DNA from 2 places in the Lysinibacillus sp. NPDC093197 genome. Region 1 is predicted to be linked to the other one. Evidence: riboswitches for the same ligand, from Rfam matches in the RefSeq annotation. Region 1 holds a riboswitch; the other holds the start of a gene.

Region 1 (5,129 bases):
CATTACTTTCGTAGTAGTAAATATTAAAACCCATATGAACCAACTCCTCTGTGTCGAGTTTTTAACATTTCTTTAGTTCTATTTAAATAAGGGCGATACTCGTTCAATATATTTAATGGATTTTCTACTATTTTAGCAATTCTATGTTTTTTGGTATACTCCTTCAGTATGATTAAAGTATTACCCAAAAAACATTAATTTTTTATATGTAAAGGGAATGCATGGTTTAAATATACTGGCAATAGTATTTATCGGTGGTGCATAGGGAAAAGTTAAATGTTTTAGTCTACTTTATTAAATTAAATCTGACATACTAAGAATGCTCTTTTTTATAAAAAATTGTCGTAGTTTTATTATAATACATATAGGATAAATTTACTATTCAATAATATGCATATTGATAAGGGATTTAAGCTGGTAGAAAGCTATTTTTTTTATTTTCAAAGTACGATAATCACTATATTTTTCTATTTAATTTAAAAGGGGATAGATTGAATTGGACTGTAAAATTATTTTCTTTGATGTGGATGGTACGCTCATCAACTATGACGATGGTTGTATTGAAAGTAGTACGAAGAACGCGCTACAACTATTAAGAAACAAAGGAATTCGATTAGTAGCTGCAACAGGAAGACCATTATCTATGTGTCATGATTTGCAAGAACTAGGTATTGATACATTTATTACTGCTAATGGTGCTTATACTCGGCATGGTGATCAAATAATCCATACCATTCCTATCGCACAAGAAATCGTAGAAAACGTAAAAGCTTTTGCTGATGACAATAACAATAGTCTATCATTTTTCACTGATCAACTATTCATGAATAATGTTCGCCATCCTGCAACATTAAAAGCAATGAAGGAGACATTATCTTTAGATGAGTATCCTCCTACTAATAATAATATTTTAAACGAGGAAGTTTACTTAATGTGTTTATATGCCAACGTAAAAGAAGAGAAAAAGTACATAACACAGTTTCCGAATTTGAAGTTTGAGAGATGGCATCCGACGATTATAAATGTGCTACAAGATGATGTATCAAAATCCATCGCAGTTGAAGCAGTGCTAAAATATTTCAACCTAGTTCCGAAAGAGGCAATTGCTTTTGGAGATGGAGATAATGATATTGATATGTTAAAGCAAGTTGGATATGGTATTGCGATGGGAAATGGCAGTGTCGCATTAAAAAATATCGCTGATTATATCACGATGAAATCAGATGAAGGTGGCATAGATTATGCATTGCGCAAGCTACAGCTTATCTAAGGTAATAAATATGATAAAGAATGAAATAATATCGCAATCGCGTCTATAGGGGAATGTTCTCAGATTGTATGAATAAATTATAAATAATGATTGTGGTAGCTATTCTAGTTGCCATTGTCGTATGTATTTGTTTTTTAGTCAGCTCATCAGTTACTAACAAGTCGTTTTGACGTAGTCTACAGTAAGGGATATGGAGTCATCATCAATAGAAATTAGCGCGCTGAAGGAGATACGAAGATACGGTAAAGCGGGTTTTTGTTGAAAACTGAATTTAACAAAAATAAAGTTCTGTTGATTGTACAATATTGATATACATGTAATAATGATTAAACCTATGCAAAAGTGATTGTTAGAAATAATTGACTTTAAGAGGCTTATGTTAAGCTAAGATAATGGGAAAATTAAGGCTTTAGGTGGGGTAAAAAATGGTGCATCACGTGCAATCTCTTATTGAACATTACGGGTATTTTGGGATTATTCTTATACTAGTTGGAGGGATTGTCGGGCTGCCACTTCCTGATGAAATTTTTTTAACCTATGTAGGGTATAATGTTTATCGAGAAAATTTAGAGCATATTCCTGCATTAATAAGTGCTGCGGTGGGAGCTGCAGGAGGCATCACCCTCAGCTACTTTGTTGGTCGTCGATTCGGTTTGCCGTTATTACAAAAATATGGGCCAAAAATTTATATAACTGCACAAAAAATTGAGTTTACGAAAAAATTGTTTGAAAAGATAGGGCCTGTATTATTATTAATTGGATACTTTATACCTGGCGTTCGTCACCTTACAGCATATATTGCAGCCATTAATAATTATCCTTATAAAAAGTTTGCTGTTTATGCGTATGCAGGTGCAATAGTATGGACTTTCACATTTATTACTTTAGGGAAAGAGCTAGGAAATAAGTGGCGTTTTGTTGGTATGTATTTATCCCAATACAGCCTCTTTGCTATATTGCTGTTTATAGTAATAATGCTGATTGTGTACTATATTTTTAAAAAAAGAAATACGATTAAATGAATATCGCATGTTAAAAGAAGGTCTGCTGCAAATGTTTTATGACATTTTGAGGCAGACCATTTTTGTCTAGAATTAAGGCAAAATAGCAAATGAACGTACAGGGAATCCAGATGCTTTTTCAGGCTTTGGCACAATATTGAAAATGACTGCTCCTTTTGCTGGTAGCTTATCTAAATTCGTCATCAGTTCAATTTGATATGTATCCTGATCTAGTACAAAGTATTCGCCATCAAGCGTTCCATTTTTACGGAAATCTGCCGCTGAATCTGTATCGAACGTTTCATGACCTATTGCATTGATGTTCCGTTCTGTAAATAAAAACTGCAACGCTTCTAATCCCCAACCTGGAATATGGTTATGACCATCTTTATCTTTATTATTAAATAAATCCTTATCAGGCCAACGTTTACTCCAATCAGTTCGCAGAGCAACAAATGTACCTGCTTCAATTTCTCCATATTCTGCTTCGAAATCTAAAATATCTTGTACACTTAACGTGAAGTCATTGTCCGATTTAGCTTCCTTGGACTTATCAATAACAATTAGCGGTAGGACAAGTTCTTTTAATTCTAATTCGTCTAAGTAGCGTGTATCTGAAACAAAGTGTATAGGTGGGTCGATATGTGTTCCATATTGCCCAGGAAACGTAAATTGTTGTGCAAAGAAGCCGTCATTATGCGAAAAGAGCGTTTCAAATTTGGCATCTTCAAACATAAAAAAATGGGGTGAGTTAGGTCCGAATGTGTGTGTTAAGTCAACCCATTGCTTAGATTTTAATAACTGCAATGCTTGTAAAAGTTCATTTGTCATTTGTATTCCCTGCTTTCTTTATTATGAGTAGTGAATCAATTTCATCATTAAATACGAACATAGAAGAGATAAAAATTACGCTTTAGGCAGACGCTTTCCACGTGCAAGCCCCTAGCCCCTTTTGCTCCATATGAAATTAACTCTTGTTTAAAATAAAATAAAAAAAGAGCCCTCCTTGTAGAAGAGGACTCTCGTGTAACTGAAGTCAGTCTCCTCATCTTCTTGCGAATTTCGCAAATTGGAATTAGCACCATGCCTAAGACTGGTTGCTGAGACTTCATAGGGCCAATCCCTCCATCTCTCTTGATAAGAAAAATATATGAATTTTCAGAAATAGTAATACCAAATACTTTAGCATAATCATAAATAGTTTACAAGTTCTATCGGAGTGCATGGTTATAAAAAATAAGAAGCTTTTCCCTTACCAATATAAAATTACCGCTATACTACAGCACCCACCTTCTGATAATACAATTCGAATATTATCTGGCGTATATTTCGCTTCAAACTTCGCCGTAACGCCAGCTGAAGAAATGAGTTTTTGCACTTCATCCTGCTTGGAAAGCTGTGCGGCATTTTTAAGATCATGTGCAAATTGATCAGACCCTTCAATTTTCTCTGTCAGTAATTGGGCCTGCTGCATAATTGGCTGAATTTGTTTGGCAGATGTCTTCAACTTCAACGTATTAATAGGCGGGTACGGATTTGGGTTTGGGGATGTGGGCATCGCAAGCTGTCCCGGCAAATGATGCGGTAAAGGCGTATTAGAAGTGCCCCAATGTGGATATTGATAAACATAATACGGATAAGGATTGTAATACAGCAGAATTCCTCCAATCCATGGCTAATATCTTAGTGTATCTTATGTAGCGGCATTATGTTTTGTGTTGAAGAACATCTTTTATATGGAACGTGAGATAAAGGGAAATTAATTAAAAAAGTAGAATAAGTATTAGATACCGTAGAAAAGGGGCAGATGGGATGAATCGTTTAAACTTAATTACATTGGGTGTGAAAAATATGGTAGAATCGCTGGCATTTTATCGTGATGGGCTTGGGTTTGAAGTAGTCGTTTATGGGGATGAAACAAATCCAGATGTTATTTTTTTTAATAATGCAGGAACAAAAATATCTTTATTCCCAATTGAGCGCTTAGTAAAGGATATTGATGAAGCGAATCCACCTGCTGTAGGGAATGGCTTTAATGGCATTACACTTGCCTATAATGGAAAGTCTAAAGAAGAAGTCGATGAAGTATTTTTGTTAGCAAAAAAAGCTGGAGCGAATATTGTAAAGGAGCCTGAAACAGTGTTTTGGGGAGGCTATAGCGGCTATTTCCAAGACCCAAACGGCTTTTATTGGGAAGTTGCACACGGTGATATGTGGCAATTTGATGAAAATGACATGTTAATTATTACGCAATAGATTGTCAGTGTGCTTTGATGAAGTTTTGTCAAAGCACGTTTTTATAAACTAACCGATAGAGGAGATGGTATAGTGAAACCGTTTTGGGAGAAAGATTACTTAGCGGATACGCATTATGCTTTTGGTAACCCAAGTGATGAGGTGGTTGAATGGGCAAAAACATTACAAGCTGGGGCGCGTATTTTAGATATAGGGTGTGGTGATGGTCGGCACGCAGTCTATTTAGCACAGCTTGGGTTTGAGGTTGAAGCCATCGATATTTCGGAGGCAGGTATTGCTAAAATCAATAAATATAAAGCGTTGCACCAATTACATAACTTACAGGCTATTGTGCAAGATGTTACTACTTATAAGTTTAAACATTCCTATGATTGTATTATTTCACATGGCTTGTTCCACTTTTTAGAGCGTGAAGCTTGGCATAGCATTATTCATTCAATGCAAATACATACGAAGACACAAGGCATCAATATTATTACCGTATTTACAGACGAAGTAGATATTCCAGACGATTTAGCACCATTTGTTAAAGGAATATGTAAAGAAGGCGAAATCAAAGATTTATATCATAGTTGGTCTATTCAATATTATCGTTCCTACCA
Region 2 (5,129 bases), on a different contig from region 1:
CCAGCATTTGGATAACAGCTAATATAGCCGGTAGAAAGCTCCGCTAACGAACGAATATGATCTGTCATAAACTCTGGACCTGTCGCACAGTTTAAGCCGACAGATAACGGCTTAATATGCTCAATTGATATGTAAAAGGCATCAATCGTTTGCCCTGCTAGCGTTGTGCCCATTGGCTCAATCGTGCCTGAAATCATAACAGGTAGTTCTTTTCCAGTTTCCTCAAACGCACGTGATACCCCCAGTGTCCCCGCTTTTACATTTAGCATATCCTGACTTGTTTCAAGAAGCAGTACGTCTGAGCCCGCTTCGATTAGTGCCTTTGCCTGTACATAAAAGTTTTCTTCAAGTTCATCAAAGGTAATACCGCCAGTTACTGATAATGTTTTGGTCGTTGGACCCATTGCTCCCGCAACAAAACGGGGCCACTCTGGAGTAGAAAACTCATCCACTACTTTGCGCGCAATTTCTACTGCACGCTTATTAATTTCTTCTGCCTTAGACCCAAGGCTATATTCATTTAATACGAGAGGCGTACCTCCAAACGTATTTGTACAAATAATATCCGCACCAGCCTCTAAATATTTACGGTGAACTTTTTCAAGCACATCAGGTCTAGTTAATACAAGATTCTCGTTACAACCATCAAGCTCCTCGCCACCAAAATCTTCTGCTGATAAGTTTTCATTTTGAAGCATTGTACCCATTGCGCCATCCAGAATTAATATTCGTTTCTCTAGTTGCTCTTCAATCAAATGCTTAGCCATCTATACTTACCCCTTTTTTCTGTTCATCCAATTGCTCAATAAATTTCATTAACTCTAGCGTCATATCATAGCGTAAAAACGGTGTAATTAAGTAAATACCATTGAAATACTCTGCAGCTACTTCTACTAACTCTTTAGCAATTGCAATCCCTTCTAATGTTGAACGTTCCTTATCTTCACCACATGCCTTCATGCGTGACAGTGCATCGTCAGATAGTTTGATACCTGGTACTTCATGGTGTAAAAACTCAGCGCTCTTATAGCTCGTTACTGGCATAATACCAATATAAATTGGTGCATCTAAATGCTTTGTTGCCTCATAAATTTCAATGATTTTTTCTTTCGTATAAACTGGTTGAGAAATAAAGTAATCCGCACCATGCTCTATTTTTTTCTCTAGTCGAGCTACTGCTCGGTCTAGTACACGTACATTTGGGTTAAATGCTGCCGCTACAGAGAAGTTTGCCTTTTTACGAAGTGGCTTTCCGGAAAATGAAATACCGTCATTTAACTGTTTAATCAGCTGGATTAGCTCCATAGAAGATACATCATAAACGCTTGTGGCACCTGGGAAATCACCTACCTTAGTCGGATCTCCAGTAACCGCTAAAATATCATGAATGCCAAGTGCATTTAAGCCCATTAAATGTGACTGTAATCCAATTAAATTACGATCACGGCACGTTATATGCGTTAACGGTCGGACACCGTGCGTTTCCTTCAATAACGCACCCATTGCCACATTACTAATGCGGGGCGATGCAAGTGAATTATCTGCCATCATCACTACATCAGCGCCTGCTTCATATAATTTTTTCGCACCTTGAATAAAGCCGTCAATTTCTAAATGCCTCGGTGTGTCTAACTCCACGATAACCGAACGCTCGCGCTTTACCTTCGCGTGCAATGGCTCATACGTCGCAGGCTCTGCTTCACGTACAACCTGTACTTTTTCAGGCTTTGCTAACTTTTCTTCAATAGGTGTTAACTCTTCTAAATATTTTTTCGCTGCTGCTATGTGCTTTGGTGTTGTACCACAGCACCCACCGATTAAACGAACACCTTGGTCAACCAGTGCAACTGCGGCACGACCAAAATAATCAGCTTCTGACTCATATACGACACGCCCATCCTCTAAATCTAGCAAGGATGCATTTGGATATGCAGACATAAATGCTTTTTCAGGAAGCTCAACTCCTTCAAATGCTTGAATTGTATGATGCGGTCCTAAACGACAATTTACGCCTACTACATCTGCACCAAGAGCCTCTAACTCGTGCAATGCTTGATTTAATGCCATTCCATTTTGTAACACGCCCGGTTCATGCATCGACACCTGCGCAATAATTGGTAGCTTTGTTTTGGCACGTAACATTTTCAACGTTGCGCTTAACTCTTCGAAATCATAATACGTTTCAAGTAAAAGGCCATCTGGATTGCCTGCAAGTAACACATTTGCTTGCTCTTCAACTGTCGATAAAATTTCCTCTAACGTTGCATCACTTTTACGAATACCACGGATGCCTCCAATTGTGCCTAACACAAATTGTCCGCCATCTGCTGCTGCACGTTTCGCAATCGTGATTGCAGCTTCATTAAACTGCTGAACTCGCGATTCTAAACCGTAGCGTGCTAATTTAATCGCATTAGCACCGTAAGTATTTGTCTGAATCACATCTGCACCAGCAGCAATATATTCTTTATGGATTTTTTCAATTAACTTCGGTCTCTGTACATTCATTTCTTCATGGCAGTACTCCAAGCCGTAGCCATATAATACAGTACCAATAGCACCATCTGCAGTTAATACATGTGATTTTAACTTTTCTAGCAATCCCATAAAACGTAACCCTCACTTTCCTTGTATCCAAAAATATAAAAAGCCTTCTTTTAAAAAAAGAAGGCTTTAACGAATCGTAATTGTTTTTCCTTCTCATCTTCGACCAAAAAGGTCTTCTGGATTTAGCACCTGACATTAGTTGGTTGCTGAAGCTTCATAGGGCCAGTCCCTCGGCTTCTCTCGATAAGAATGTAGTATGAATTTTTCAAATAATTAAAAGAATCATATCGTTTACAGGCGATAGAGTCAAGACTATTTCACTTAACAAAGGAGATTTCTCCAGAAAAATATCAAATTTCCGCATTTGTTTTACGGTTATACTAGTTTTTCTCCAAGCTCTTCGCCTATTTTTTTACCATTTTGAATACAAGCACCAATGCCTACTCCGAAATAAGAACAGCCTGCAATCGATAAATTTGGATACCTTTCTGCAAGCTCAGCTGTTAAGCCCTTCAATGCCTCATGATGTGCTAAATCGTATTTTGGCATTTGATCAATCCATTTCGCAACATTAACTACAGTTGGCTTTTCATCAATCCCTAAACTTTTCTTTACATCGTCTAATGCGACAGCAGCTAGTTCTTCATCTGTCATCTTACATAATTTTTCATACGCAGGATTGATGCTCTTATAAAAGAGTCGTACAAGCAATTTACTATTAGCAGATGTATGCTTCCATTTTCGACTTGTCCAAGTTGCTGCATTGCATTGGACATTTGAATTATGTGACACAATAAAACCCGTTCCATCTGCTGGTAGCACTGCATCCGGTACATCAAAACCTAAGTAAATTGTTATTGCAGAAGCTGTAGTAAATTCCTTAAAATAATGATCTAACGATGGGTCCTGTAATAAGCTTTGCACCGCTTCATTGGGCAACGCTAGAACAACGTGATTAGCCTCAATCTTTCTACTATTTGCTAATGTAATTGTATATTGCCCTTCATGTTTCTTTACACTTGTTGTTGCTACACCTTTAATAATTTCTACTTCTGTTAACGTTTCATCAAGGCGGTCAATTAGAGATGATAAGCCTTTTTTAAACGAAATAAACTTTTTATTGGAAGCTTTCATAAATTGTTCGCGATTTGCATCAAACCCCTTGATGATGCTACCGTATTCATTTTTATAATCGATTAAGTACGGCAATGTAGAAGCAATCGAAAGTTGATGTAGGTCACCAGAATATACTCCTGCTAATACTGGCGCTATTTGATTTTGCACAAGCTCTTCACCTAAGTAATACGTTAAAAACTCGCCTATTGAGCTTTCTTTCGTAAAACCTTTATTCGGCATCGTTAAGTCCTGTAATGCGATTTGCTTACCAGCTTCTGATACAAGCGTACTTGCTTCCAGAGATGCTAAACTCATAGGAATACCGAATGTTGAATCAGCTGGTATTGCATGTAATTCGTCGTTTGTATAGATATAAGATACACCTGTTTCGTTGTACACTAGCTCCTGTTCAAAGTTAAGCTCCTGTACTAGCTCCATAACACCTTTATGACGAGCTACAATTGAATCAGCGCCCGTTTCCATTATAAAACCATGGTCATATGCGGAGTATAGCTTTCCACCTAAGTATGCATTTTTTTCAACAAGTACTAGGTTTACATCTATTTTTTTCTCCAATACTTGACGTTGTAGATAATGCATCGTACATAAACCTGTAATCCCGCCACCCAATACAACTATTGTTTCCATGAAGATCGCCCCTAATTTCTTTATTTATCTCCTATTAGTATAAACTGTTTTTGCAAACATTTACGTTCAACCCATTACAAATTTAGCAAAAATGAAGCAATCAAAAAATAAATAGCCGTTGATTGCGCTACGGGTAAATTGTTTGAGTGCCTGGCACCCTTAATAAAAATCCACTTCGTTTTCCGTAAAGGAGGGCAAGAGCACAAAGACGATAAAGCTCCTATCCTACCTGCGGAAAGCAAAGCGGATTGTAAATTAATTTGTTATTTAGAGGACATTTAAGCCCCATTTTATAAAATCATTAAATTAGTTTAAGTTTTGGGCAACATTCGCTAATTTATCTGCTGAATTTGTAACTTCATTAAATGCAAGTCCAAGCTCATTAAGAATCTCAGCCACAGCGAGCACTTCTTTTTCCATGCGATCATTTTGACACTTAGCTTGTGTCATAGCATCTAAAATTTTGTTAAATTGCCCCTCAGTTTGCGTCATGTTTTCCTCACCTGACGCAACTTCTTCCTGAATATGACTAAGTGTATGAGCAAGCTTATCCGTTCGCTCCGTCGTCTTTTCTAATAATTTAGCTACGGATGTGACAGATTCCTTTGTTTGACTAGATAATTTACGAACTTCATCGGCTACTACACTAAAGCCTTTCCCCGCTTCTCCAGCACGAGCTGCTTCAATAGCTGCATTTAAAGCTAATAAATTTGTTTGATTTGCAATGTTCGTCACAACATTCATAATCGCTTCCATTTCCTTAGACATTTCTGTCAATTGCTTAATATTGTCTGTAATATCATCTACTGATTGAATAA

What was found. A riboswitch is a leader RNA that binds a small molecule or an ion and turns the genes downstream of it on or off. The one in region 1 is predicted to bind S-adenosylmethionine.
Region 2: it holds a riboswitch for S-adenosylmethionine, as region 1 does, so the genes downstream of both, ACIP9G_RS22065 (bifunctional homocysteine S-methyltransferase/methylenetetrahydrofolate reductase) here and ACIP9G_RS19240 (cyclase family protein) in region 1, are expected to answer to the same signal.

Annotation. Positions count from the first base shown of each region.
Region 1 covers NZ_JBIVOH010000009.1:29,038-34,166, forward strand. Annotated here, with positions in the region: gene ACIP9G_RS19225 (DUF2225 domain-containing protein) at 1-34, opposite strand, end outside; gene ACIP9G_RS19230 (Cof-type HAD-IIB family hydrolase) at 497-1,270, shown strand; gene ACIP9G_RS19235 (DedA family protein) at 1,696-2,292, shown strand; gene ACIP9G_RS19240 (cyclase family protein) at 2,365-3,102, opposite strand; SAM riboswitch class I at 3,314-3,415, opposite strand; gene ACIP9G_RS19245 (YuzC family spore coat inner layer protein) at 3,524-3,829, opposite strand; gene ACIP9G_RS19250 (VOC family protein) at 4,084-4,527, shown strand; gene ACIP9G_RS19255 (methyltransferase domain-containing protein) at 4,600-5,129, shown strand, end outside.
Region 2 covers NZ_JBIVOH010000013.1:55,445-60,573, reverse strand. Annotated here, with positions in the region: gene metH (methionine synthase) at 1-767, opposite strand, end outside; gene ACIP9G_RS22065 (bifunctional homocysteine S-methyltransferase/methylenetetrahydrofolate reductase) at 760-2,607, opposite strand; SAM riboswitch class I at 2,698-2,797, opposite strand; gene hemG (protoporphyrinogen oxidase) at 2,923-4,311, opposite strand; gene ACIP9G_RS22055 (protoglobin domain-containing protein) at 4,618-5,129, opposite strand, start outside.